3 regions of the Pseudoalteromonas sp. OFAV1 genome follow, and region 1 is predicted to be linked to each of the others. Evidence: predicted binding sites of a transcription regulator. Region 1 holds the regulator's gene; each other region holds the start of a gene.
The links. Region 1 encodes sigma-54, which starts transcription at its own class of promoters, with help from an activator protein. Its sites were predicted from a motif close to GTTGGCACGNNNNTNGNNT; they were not measured.

Region 1 (4,044 bases):
ATCATAAAATCAGCGCGCGTGATCAGTACATCCAGTAATACTCTTTCTTGCTTAATTGCTAAATCGAGTGGCAGCGAGTCAATCGATAGAGGATGTAAGCGTCGCGTTTCAGAAAAGCGTTTGATCAGAGTTTGGTCATCACTGTCTAAATAGAACAGTGTTGGGTTTGCGAAACCTGGCAGGTATTCAAGAATATCATTAAACTCTTGCTGCTCTTTCGGTAAGTTACGCACATCTATGCTGACTGCTATTTTGTCATAGTTGTCTGAAACGCTACGAACAAGCGAAGGTAATAAGTTGACTGGGATATTATCAACACAGTAGTAACCCAAGTCTTCAAGTACACGTAAAGCGACCGATTTACCTGAGCCTGAGCGACCGCTGATGATAATTAATTCCATTTATGCCTCTGCTGATATGACCTGAAACAGTTCGTGGTCTGTTTTGGCGCTACGTAACTGTTTACAAAACTCCTTATCTTTTAGTCTATCAGCAATTGTCGATAAGGTCTTTAGGTGAAGTTGGCTGTCTCCATCTGGTACGATGAGTGCAACGAAAATATCCACAGGTCGGTTATCAATTGCGTCAAAATTGATTGGGGATTCACTCACTATGACAAATGCCTGTGGTTGCTCTGCACCACTCATGCGGCCATGTGGAATAGCAATGCCACGACCAATACCTGTACTGCCTAATTTTTCTCTATTGAGTAAGGCATCAAGGACGTCTTGTTGAGATAAATGAGGAAGCTGCTGGTGAGCCAGCTCGCTGATATATTCAAGGATTCTTTTTTTGCTATTAAAAAGGACCGCAGCTTTGCTGCAGTCCTGGTTAGTAAGTGAACTAAGTTTCATAATTTAGTGTCGAGCTAATTTCTCTTTGTGTTTAATGACTTGACGATCTAGTTTATCGATTAGCGAGTCAATGGCTGCATACATATCTTGGTGTGCAGTTGAGGCAAAGAGCTCGCCTCCATTTACATGTAAAGTTGCTTCTGCTTTTTGGCTTAATTTTTCTACATCTAGAATGACATGTACATTATTAATGTGGTCAAAATGCCTTTCTAGTTTTGCAAACTTGCTGTTTACATAGTCTCTTAATGAATCAGTGATTTCTACATGACGACCAGTTAAATTTAGTTGCATAAGCATTTTCCTTCTATGTAAAACGTCTAAATCAAACTCTTACGCTGATTAGACGGAGGTATCGCTAGAGACTCTCGATATTTTGCAATTGTGCGTCTAGCTACTTTAATTCCTTGCTCAGCCAATATATCTGCAATTTTACTATCACTCAATGGTTTAGCTGAGTTTTCTGCAGCGATAAGCTTTTTGATCAAAGCGCGAATTGCTGTTGATGAACACTCACCACCGTTTTCTGTGCTGACATGGCTTGAGAAGAAATATTTCAACTCAAAAATCCCGCGAGGGGTGTGCATGTATTTTTGTGTTGTAACACGTGAAATTGTCGATTCATGCATTTCGACCATTTCTGCGACATCGTTCAGCACCATTGGTTTCATGGCTTCTGGGCCATGTTCAAAAAATGCTTGTTGTTGCTGTACGATACAATTGGTCACTTTTAAAAGTGTATCGTTACGGCTCTCTAAGCTTTTAATAAACCATTTAGCTTCTTGTAAATGAGAGCGAATAAACTGGCTATCGCTGCTCGATTTTACTGAGCGTGACATAGCTGCATATTGGCTATTCACTCTAATTTTTGGCATACAATCTGGGTTTAGTTCAACGACCCAACGACCTTTAACTTTTTTAACCGATACATCGGGTATAACGTACTCAGACTCTTCGCGAACTATGCTGTCTGCTGGCTTAGGGTTTAAGCTGTGGATCAGCGTCATTACTTCTTTTAGTTCGCTTTCTTTAAGCTTAGTCTTTTTCATCAAAGTGCGATAGTCGCGACTTGCTAATAATTCAATATGCTCAGATAAAACCATTTTAGTTTCAGCTAAATACGGCGTACTCGCATCGAATTGGCGAAGCTGGATACATAAGCACTCTTGTAAGCTACGGGCACCAATCCCTACTGGATCAAACAACTGTATTCTCTTTAAGACCGCTTCGACTTCATCTAGTTCGATTTCTTCTTCATCATTATTTTGATTAAAACTTTCGACTATGTCTTCGCAGCTAACAGTTAAAATACCTGAGTCATCAATTGCCTCTACGATGGCGACAGCGATCGCTTCATCGGTTGGGCTAAATGGTGTGAGTTGTAATTGCCACATAAGGTATTCATGGAGGGTTTCAGTCGATGCACCTTGATAAATTGACTCATCTTCTGGCATTGGACCTGATGATGTTGATGGGGCAGCACTCATGTACTCATCCCATGTCACATCCATGGCTAAATCGTCACTAACGGTGTCTTTGTTAAGGGCATCGCTGCTTTCTTGTTCGTACTCACTCGGCGCTTCTTCGGCCGATGCACTTAGCTGAGTATCATCAGATTCAGCTTTTTGCTCGTTCTTACCAATGTTTTCATCGTTGTAATCTGCTTCTTCCACTTCAAGCAGAGGGTTACTATCAAGTGCTTCTTGAATTTCTTGCTGGAGATCCAATGTACTAAGCTGCAGCAAGCGAATTGCTTGTTGCAGTTGTGGAGTCATTGTAAGTTGCTGGCCCATGCGCAGCTGTAATGATTGCCTCATGTATCCCTAACAATCCTTTTATGTGTTATCGACACCTGTGCAGTCACAGGTAAATTTATATCGATTTATTGTCATTGTTATTTAGTTTAGCAGATGCGCTAGATGGTGGCTTATTGGTTATAGCCTGAATTGCTCACCTAGATACACATCGCGTACGGTTTGGTCAGCTAAAACATGCTCAGGTGTTCCTGATGCAATTAGCTCCCCATGAGAAACAATGTAGGCTTTTTCACAAACATCAAGGGTTTCTCTAACATTATGGTCAGTGATTAATACACCAATACCACGATTTTTTAAGTGTTCAATAATTTTCTTTATATCTAACACTGAAATAGGATCAACACCAGCAAAAGGCTCATCTAACAAGATAAATTTAGGATTTGCGGCTAATGCCCTAGCAATTTCTACGCGACGACGCTCGCCCCCAGATAAAGCCATACCTTGACTATCACGAATATGCTGAATACTAAATTCATCAAGTAAGTTGTTGAGTGTTTCTTCTCGGCCTTGTTTATTTAAATCTTTACGCGTTTCTAAAATAGCCATTAGGTTTTGATAAACCGTTAACTTTCTAAAAATAGATGACTCTTGTGGTAGGTAACCAATCCCTAAACGTGCTCGGCTATGCATTGGCAAAAGTGTAATATCATTATCATCAATGCTGATCTTGCCTTTATCGCTAGGTACTAAGCCAACAATCATATAGAAAGTGGTGGTTTTGCCTGCGCCATTTGGGCCAAGCAAACCAACGATACTGCCCGCTTCAACCTCAAGACCCACATTTTTGACAACTTGGCGGCCTTTATAACTTTTTGCTAAAAGCTCTGCTTTTAATGTGCTCATGGTTGGCCTTTATCGTCTTGTTTGTTGTCAACAGGCACTAAGATTGTGTGTACACGGTCTGTTGAGTTTTCGTCTTTTTCTGCGCTAATTAGTTGTTGTGCCATATCATAAGTAATGCTTTTCGCTGTTACTTTTTGGCCTGCTTGAGTCACTTCGGCTTCGCCATTTAAAGTTAAGAAGCGCTTGGCTACGTCGTAGCGAACTTCTTCTGCACTGGCGCTCATTACCGTGCCATCTGCTTGCTTTTCTTCAAAATAAGCAGGCTTACCTGTGGCGATAATTAACTCAACAGTACCTTCTGTATCACCACCATGGGCTTCAAGGCGTTCGGCTGTGATCCGGCGGTTACCATGTATAATTTCGACATTGCCTTCAAATATACCAACGCCATCTTTTAGCTTACCAGTTTGGCGATCTGAGCTTATGCTAATTTGTGCGCCTGTCTGCTCGGCAGCTACGCCTGAAAAGGCAATCAATAAGCTTGGGATCAGGAGTAATTTCTTCAGTTTATTGGTCATAGTATATGGTTCGTG
Region 2 (4,044 bases), on a different contig from region 1:
TTGCTGGCTGGCAGTTGAGCTGCGAACATTGTGAAGTAACAGGGATTATTGTTGAAAATATTTGCTATTTAAAGTGAGTTAGAAAAGCCTAGCGCAGGCTAGGCTTTGAATGAAAAGGAAAATTAACAGTCTTTTATTAATTGTTTTTAAATTTATTATTTAAATACGACTTCACCATAGTAATGAGGGTCTTTACCATTTTGTTTAAGCATATAAGTGCACTTGACGCCTTTTTTACCAAATTGACCAACAGGAGCATGATCTTTAAGTACATTTATTTTTTGACCATTGAAGTCACAAATAAAGTCACGGATAGAACCTTTAGTCGACGTAAAATCCCCAAGCTTCACTTTATGATTCTTTTTGAAAACAAAAGCTTTATGAGAGTTACCATTACGGTAATCGAACATATCCAAACTTAGGGTTGTTTTATAGCTTTTCGTTACAGCACCTTGGCCATTAGCATCGTTAATAATGCCTTTCCATGTTACGACTTTATTTTTACCTCGATAATGTTTTGGCGACTTTCCTGTGTCTCCACCTGGCATTAAAGTAAAAGTAATAATTTCGGCATTACTGCCGGGGCGAGACTTCCATGAGCATTCAATGCCGTTTTTGAATTGATGGTAATTCAATCCTTTTAAACCTGGCCCTTTAATAGCAGGGCAGGTTACTTTACCGCCAATGCTATCAGAGTACATCATTTTGTATTCTTCAGGTTTTATATATGCTTTGTTATCGCCATTACCGTAACGAACTTCATCGTAAGGAATGGTCAAGAAAACTCCTTTCGTGCCGATTTCGCCTCGCAATGACTGTGCACCAAAATTCGGATCGTCTACTGCGTAAGCTGTTGATGTGAAAGCGACAGCAAGTAATGCTGTGCTAAAGATGTGATGTTTCATTGTTCTGGATTCCAAATTCCACAACCCGGCTATCTTCCCATTTCCTTACTTCTTTCAGAGAAGACCCGTGGCTTTCCGTCCCTACCTCACAGTAGGTTTGGCAGTATTAATACATTAGTTTTGTTAAAAACATATTTGTATAACTACATGAGCACCTATTTATAGTTCCTAAATAGTGTTCAAAATACCTGCTTTTTTAAACGTGGTTTAAATCATATTCCATATTCAAGAAATAATGATCGAAAAGAAGTGTAGGTGAACAATTATTTAATGCAAAATAATTAGTATAAATTTATTATTCCTGTACCTTAAAGTAGGTATTCTGGTTCTGTTTTGGGTTCAGTGTGTTGTTTTTGGGTATTTTTTATGATTTTGATTCTAAATAGAATATATTTTAGTGAAGTTCTATAGCTTTGAATAAAAATGGTATTTTATTTGAAATGTTTTTTATTTCTTTAAAGTATACTGATTGAGCAGTGTTTTTATATTAGGCACTGCTCTATATGTTTATTAAGCTTTTTTAACAAACTTAGCGGTTACCATCATTTCACCGACGCCATCAACTTTACAGTCTAGTTCGTGGTCTTTTTTATCTAACACGCGGCGGATCACGGCTTTGGTACCAATTTTAATTACTTGTGAGCTGCCTTTAATTTTTAAATCTTTCGCAACAGTCACTTTGTCGCCATCGACCAATAAGGTGCCGTTAGCATCTCTTACATCGATCACATCATCGTTATTAACAGCATTTGGATCCCACTCATGAGCGCACTCTGGACATACTAAGTTGTTTTGATCTTCATATACGTATTCAGAATTACATTTTGGACAAGGAGGAAAAGACATAAAAACACCTTGGTTAATTTTAAAAGCGTATTTTAATGGCTAAGAGCAAACTAAGCGAGCATAAGGCTTATATTTTATGGCTCAGACGTGTCGAGTTCTTTGGTAATAGAGAATATTCCTCTTAAATCACCAAGCCGATAGCCTGTGGCTAAATCATGGGGGTAATGCTCACTAAGCACTTGCTTTACTTCTGGAGCAATCGTTTGACCATGACAATTGAGGCAAACTGGCGCGACTTTTATTGCTTTAGCAAAGCGGAATTGGCCATCTTTATTGGTCGAGAAAGTCACATTATCAATGCTTTCTGAGTTTCTGATCATATCAACTAGCTGGGCGATTTTTTCAGCTTCCCAGTCATCTGGTTTATTGTTCGGATTTCGGTTTTTAGTGCTTTTACGTGCCACAGTCCAACCATCGGTTGATAAGCTTTCGGCAATAGCAGGGGCTTGCATTTTGCACACGTTAATACCTTCAACTAAACCGCCTTGTTTTATAGCGGCTCCTAGTGCTGATTTGAGCGTAGTGGCAAATTCAGTTGCTCGCTCAGCTGCTTGGGTTTCTAGGGTAGCAGAATTCGTTTCAGCATAAAGGTTAGGTGAAAGCAATAGAGTGCAAAGCGCTATCGTTCTTAAAGTGTGCATTGTAAGGCCTTATATTAGATATATCTAATATAGTAGTTCGCATTTACTTTACATGCCAATTTAAGCTGCAAAAAACAGGATTCACGTTAATAGCATGCTGGAGTGTTGCTGTTAAATTGGTTATGGTGAGAAAAATATTCAGAGAACAAAATATGAAAAAATTAGTTTATATCGCTTTATTGTTATTTTCTGCTTTTACATTTGCAAGCTCAGGTCCTTATAGTGGAGATATCAGCGTTGCCGACTTACTTAAAGACTATCCTGCTTTTAGTGAAGAATATAATGATTACTCACCCAGTGAAGAAGAGCTAAGTACTATAAGAGCACTGCAAGGTAAGCAAGTGTTAGTGTTTTTAGGCACTTGGTGCCATGACTCTAAACGTGAAGTCCCTCGTTTTTTAAAACTTATTGATACAGCGAATGTGCAATTAGGATCCCTTAAATTAGTGGCTGTAGGCTACGATAAGCTTGATCCTGCCGGTTTAGCAAAGCAGCACGATTTACTGTATACGCCAACCATTATCGTTAGCGATGGCGAAAAAGAGCTCGCGCGCATGATAGAAAAACCAAAGCAAAGTATTGCTACTGATTTAACTTTGCAAAACTAGATCTCAAGCTAGCAGTACCAGATTGCCTGATGCAATATAGCCAAAGTGATTGTTGCCATTTACAATCACTTTGAAGCAATAACAATGAGAACCCATGATGTATACCGCCGTTATTAAAGCCATTGATACAGCCAATGCAGTAGACCCAAACAGAGTTCTAGTCGATGAACAAGAATTTGCAAAAGAAGGTTTATATGCCATGCGTATGACCGATATGCTCAATCGTTTTAAGCCTCAAGCCGATGAGCTAATGCATATTGCTGCCCGAGGGCAACATATTGAGCGCTGGCGCTCTCCGCGAAGTGATTTTCCTATGGGTAAGCAAGGTTATTATCAATGGCGCACTGCTTTATATGATTTTCATGCTGAGCGTGTAACAGCCCTCATGAAAGCGGCTGGTTATTCAACGGCTGATTGTGAGCGTGTTTATGCAGCCGTTGCTAAAAAAAATATAAAACGAAATCCTGATAGCCAATTGATTGAAGATATCGCCAGCCTCGTGTTTATTGAGCATTACATGCTTGACTTTGCAAGTAGCAAGCCTGATTACGATGAGCAAAAATGGCTGGGTATTATTCGTAAAACATGGCAAAAAATGTCAGATGAAGCACATGAATTTGTATTAACTGGACACATCAGCTTACCTGAGCCACTTAAGCCGTTAATAACAAAAGCGCTAAATTAATTATAAAAACAAGGATGTAATATGTTTTGCCCACGTACTAAAACAGCCCTTGAAGCAGTGAGTATTGGCGATGTTAAAGTATATTTATCAAAATCTGGTGGCGTATTTTTTGATAACCGACAAATATTTCACTTTAGCGATCCGAATTTAAAACCCGCGCAAGTGCTGGTGGCTCATTTACAAACCCTTCCAACAGAATGTGTTGATATAGCAACGCGAATTAATTGCCCGAAGTGCCCTGAGGTGGTGATGATGCGGCGTTTTTTTAGTCCACTAAAAGTGGTTGAAATAGACGAGTGCCCAAACTGTGCAGTTATTTGGCTCGATCATGGTGAGCTTGAAAAGATCCATGAAAATCA
Region 3 (4,044 bases), on a different contig from region 1:
CCTCGAAAAACAATTTAGCGACACATCAGGCTTTAGCGAATTAAACCGCGCGATGAAAAGCCAAAAAGATGGTAGCAGCTATGTCACATTTAAAGGTGAGCAATATTACGTTGTATACAATCGCCTTGAACTAGAAAGTCCATATCTTGATTGGTATGTCGGGATTTTGATCCCAACTAGCATGATTAATGAGCCAGTTAACGATGCGGTGATGACAACCACTACATCATTAATCATCATCCTTGCGATTATCATTGCGATGATCTTTTGGGCCACGCAAATGATCACCAAACCTCTTACAAAACTGACTTACATCATGCGTGATATCGCATCAGGCGATGGCGATTTAACACAAAAAATTGAAATTCATAGTCAGGACGAAGTTGGCCAGCTTGCTCATCATATGAACACCTTCATCGATAAATTACGTGCAATGATGCTCAACACTGCTGCGCAAGCAGAGCAGCTGAGCCAAGCAGCTAGTCAGCTGAAAATTGTATCGCAAAAAACCAATGATGAAATTCAGCAAGAAAAACAACAAGTTGATAGTGTAAGTGCCGCTGTTACTGAAATGGCATCTACAGTACTCGAAATTTCACGTAATGCGCAGCATACCAATAATGCAGCCGAAGAAGTGCAAGCCATTACAGTTGATGGCACTAAGCGCTCTACACAAGCTCAGTCAGTAATGACTGCGCTTGCAAGCCACATCGGCGAAGCATCTAAAGTGGTTGCAGGTCTTGAACAAGAAAGTGGCAACATTGGCGCTGTGATCGACGTAATCAACTCAATTGCAGAGCAAACTAACTTACTAGCACTTAATGCAGCAATTGAAGCGGCACGAGCCGGTGAGCAAGGGCGAGGCTTTGCTGTTGTGGCTGACGAAGTTCGTTCACTAGCAAGCAGAACGCAAGAGTCAACGGATGATATTCGAAATATGATCAGTCGCTTACAGCAAATTGCTCAACAAGCATCAACTATGATGCAACAGGGTCAAGAGCGTGCTGAAGGCTCCGTTGAGCAAACGCAAATTGTATTGCAAGCACTGCAAGATATCGCGCAATCAGTGACAAATGTACAAGATCAGAGTCATCAAATTGCGACTTCAACAGAACAGCAAACTGTGGTTGCAGAAGATATTAATAATAGCCTGGCGGCTATTAACCACCTTGTTAATAGCACTGCGGATCATGCTCATGAATTGGCAGATGAAGCACGTGATTTAAATGAATTGGCAGCGTCTTTAAATAAGACAGTAAATCAGTTTAAGTTATAAAGATAAATTGCCGAAGTTATTAAAAACCCGATGTCACCTGAAGATGACATCGGGTTTTTATCGTCAGCCTTCCCTGTTAATCGTGGCGCAACCGCTTTCGCGTGTTCCATAAATTCATGCCACTGTTGCTTATTCCATAAAGCAACTCCTTTGTCGGTCAATCCTTGTGTTGGTTGCGTTTGTACTTGTTCCATATAGTCACCTCCTTACGCTAGCTTCATCCTGTTTGGCTCCAAGCCTGAGCTTATTCCTTGCTGTCATCTCCGTTCACTTTATCCATAAAGCGTTGCCATTGTGCGCTACTCCATAACGCTTTGTTACTTCCTTGCTGTCCTTTTTGCTGTGCTACATTGTCCATACTGTAAACTCCTTGCGGTTTATCGTCCTTTACTCCTACAGCTGCTCCTTGCTGTGCTCCCTGACTCATCCTTGCTGATTAATGCGGTAATTATCGCTTAGCGATGATATACACAGCATGAATCAAACCTGGAATGTACCCTAATAAGGTTAAAAGAATATTAATCCAGAACTGCGCACCTAAACCTACCTGTAAAAATACGCCAAGAGGTGGAATTAAAACCGATAAAATAATACGTATTAAATCCATGACTCACTCCTTGAAATCTATTAGCCCAGCCAAAGCTGGGCTAATTTAGGCTTGCTGTTATTCAGCAACAATCGTTAATTCATCGATTACTTTGCGAACGTCTTCAGCGTTTTCAGCGATACTGATTGCTAATTGCTTTTCAGCATCAGACTCAACGGTACCTTTAAGTGTTACTACACCGTTATCGGTATCAACATCGATGTCTGTACCACCTACTTCTGAGTTAAATAAATAACGTGTTGTGATTACAGTACTGATTTTCGCATCTGTTAAATCGCTTTCAGTTGAATCAGCTTTATCTGCTTTCATTTTCTTAGCCTTCATGTTTTTAACAACCGTTAGTTTGTTATCAACAGAGCTAACGCCATCTAGGCTAAGAACAAGCTCTTCAGCAAGCTCTTTATCTAATTCACTATCAACTTTACCTGTAAGTACAACCTTGCCATTCGTTACATCAGTGTTGATGTCAAAGTTGTTAAGGTTTGTGTTCATAAGAAGCACAGTTTCTGCCTTACCATCAATCCAAGCATCTTTACTTTCATTTTCCCAACTGCTTGCCTGAGCTGACATACTTGCTGTTGCACCAATTACTAAAGCGGCAATCATAGATTTGTTAAAAGTGTTCATAATCTTCTCCTTTTGATTTAAGACACTTTTACTAATGCGACTATAATGCCAACTATTTATTTGTTTAATTTCAATACCTTAAGCCCTCATTCAGCGACTATTTATATTCAATTCGGTAAAGATTTACAGGCTGCTCGGTAAGAAGTTCACTATATTGCAAAAATAACCATTTAGTTGCTGATTTTATTAATCTGTGGTTAATTTAACTAAGTAACGTTGACACTATAAAACACAACATATTGATTTATAATAAAATAAAATTTGGCCTAAGCTTTGCTTTATTACGAATAACATAAAAATCACTTTGATAATCACAACAGGGAACTACCATGGCCGTTAAACTTGAAGATCGCCCAATCGATCAAGTAAGAGAAGAAGTAATTGATCAACTCATTTATAACTACAGTCATGCTGTTATTTCAGCTGAAGCATTTGAACGCCGCTTAGACCAAGCAATGGAAGCCACCAGCAACGAAGTACTCGTTGAACTTGTTGCTGACTTAGAGCTAAAAGCTGATATTGACTACAAATCGCAAAAGCATGCGCAATTTAAACCTCATTATGGCCACAGCAGCGATAACGAAAGTCTGCAGCTTCGTAGTATTTTGGGTTCAAATGAGCGCAGCGGCCAGTGGGTAGTGCCAAAAGAAATTCACCTTACAAACTGCTTAGGTTCAATTGAGCTCGATTTTAGCGAAGCGATTTTCCAGCACCAACATGTCACTATTTACGTGAACTGTATTTTAGGTAACGACGAAATCTATGTGCCAGAACATGTCAATGTGGTATCAAAGCTGTTCAGTGTTATTGGCAGTGTAGAGAACAGATCAGTCGCCTTAAATAAAGGCCAAGGCCCAACCATTACCATTGAAGGTAATGTATGGCTAGGCTCAGTCGAGATTTCAGTTAAACGTACCATGAAAGAAAAGTTCATCAGCTTTGCCAACAGTCTAAAAGCCAGTTGGAAAGAGATGAATAAGATGTAGTAAAAGTTGCGAGTTGCGATTATGTTAATGTAGGTCGTCATTTATGGCGACAAGATATTGCATACGTTTCACCAATGACGCGCTAAAGCACGACCTACTAGAATGCGCGCGAAATAAATTTCACGCCTACATCGAAGATCTAATCGCACAAAGAGGGTAAGAGGCGCTTCGCTTAAGAGAAAACTCAGTTCTCTTCCTCTATGCTCTCTGTGTTCTTATATGGACTCCCCGTTTTTTGTCAACGGAGTATTTATTAAATAAAGATTAGATGCTGGCTTATATACGGACTCTATTTGGGGAGCTACCCCTGGTCACTTTAATGTATTCGCCCCTTTATGACTTTTCTCTGTGACGGTATTTTCTACCTGAACACGGAACAGTCTCTTAAAGGTCAGTCTTACCCTGGTTTTAAACGCTCTTTATTGACAATAATTTAAGCTGTTAACAACTTTGGCTGATAACATTCGTTTTTCTTTAGCATGGCAAATGCAGTTCTGATTGTTTTATTCGCCAATGCTATTGCTGCCACTTTCTTACCGCGTCTTGCA

Region 2: a site for sigma-54 is predicted at 2,434-2,452, ahead of L1267_RS11980 (Tll0287-like domain-containing protein). Genes of this name have one in related genera too.
Region 3: a site for sigma-54 is predicted at 2,771-2,789, ahead of L1267_RS04180 (LiaF domain-containing protein). Genes of this name have one in related genera too.

Annotation. Positions count from the first base shown of each region.
Region 1 covers NZ_JAKGBG010000008.1:43,164-47,207, forward strand. Annotated here, with positions in the region: gene rapZ (RNase adapter RapZ) at 1-401, opposite strand, end outside; gene ptsN (PTS IIA-like nitrogen regulatory protein PtsN) at 402-854, opposite strand; gene hpf (ribosome hibernation promoting factor) at 858-1,145, opposite strand; gene L1267_RS06605 (RNA polymerase factor sigma-54) at 1,172-2,668, opposite strand; gene lptB (LPS export ABC transporter ATP-binding protein) at 2,786-3,511, opposite strand; gene lptA (lipopolysaccharide transport periplasmic protein LptA) at 3,508-4,029, opposite strand; gene lptC (LPS export ABC transporter periplasmic protein LptC) at 4,019-4,044, opposite strand, start outside.
Region 2 covers NZ_JAKGBG010000018.1:62,969-67,012, forward strand. Annotated here, with positions in the region: gene L1267_RS11965 (hypothetical protein) at 1-77, shown strand, start outside; gene L1267_RS11970 (hypothetical protein) at 156-905, opposite strand; cyclic di-GMP riboswitch class I at 922-1,017, opposite strand; gene L1267_RS11975 (zinc ribbon domain-containing protein YjdM) at 1,416-1,751, opposite strand; gene L1267_RS11980 (Tll0287-like domain-containing protein) at 1,826-2,392, opposite strand; gene L1267_RS11985 (thioredoxin) at 2,545-3,000, shown strand; gene L1267_RS11990 (DUF4202 domain-containing protein) at 3,098-3,685, shown strand; gene L1267_RS11995 (TFIIB-type zinc ribbon-containing protein) at 3,707-4,044, shown strand, end outside.
Region 3 covers NZ_JAKGBG010000005.1:263-4,306, reverse strand. Annotated here, with positions in the region: gene L1267_RS04200 (methyl-accepting chemotaxis protein) at 1-1,276, shown strand, start outside; gene L1267_RS04195 (hypothetical protein) at 1,261-1,470, opposite strand; gene L1267_RS04190 (YqaE/Pmp3 family membrane protein) at 1,725-1,883, opposite strand; gene L1267_RS04185 (BON domain-containing protein) at 1,941-2,510, opposite strand; gene L1267_RS04180 (LiaF domain-containing protein) at 2,840-3,496, shown strand; partial or broken gene L1267_RS04175 (transposase) at 3,930-4,044, opposite strand, start outside.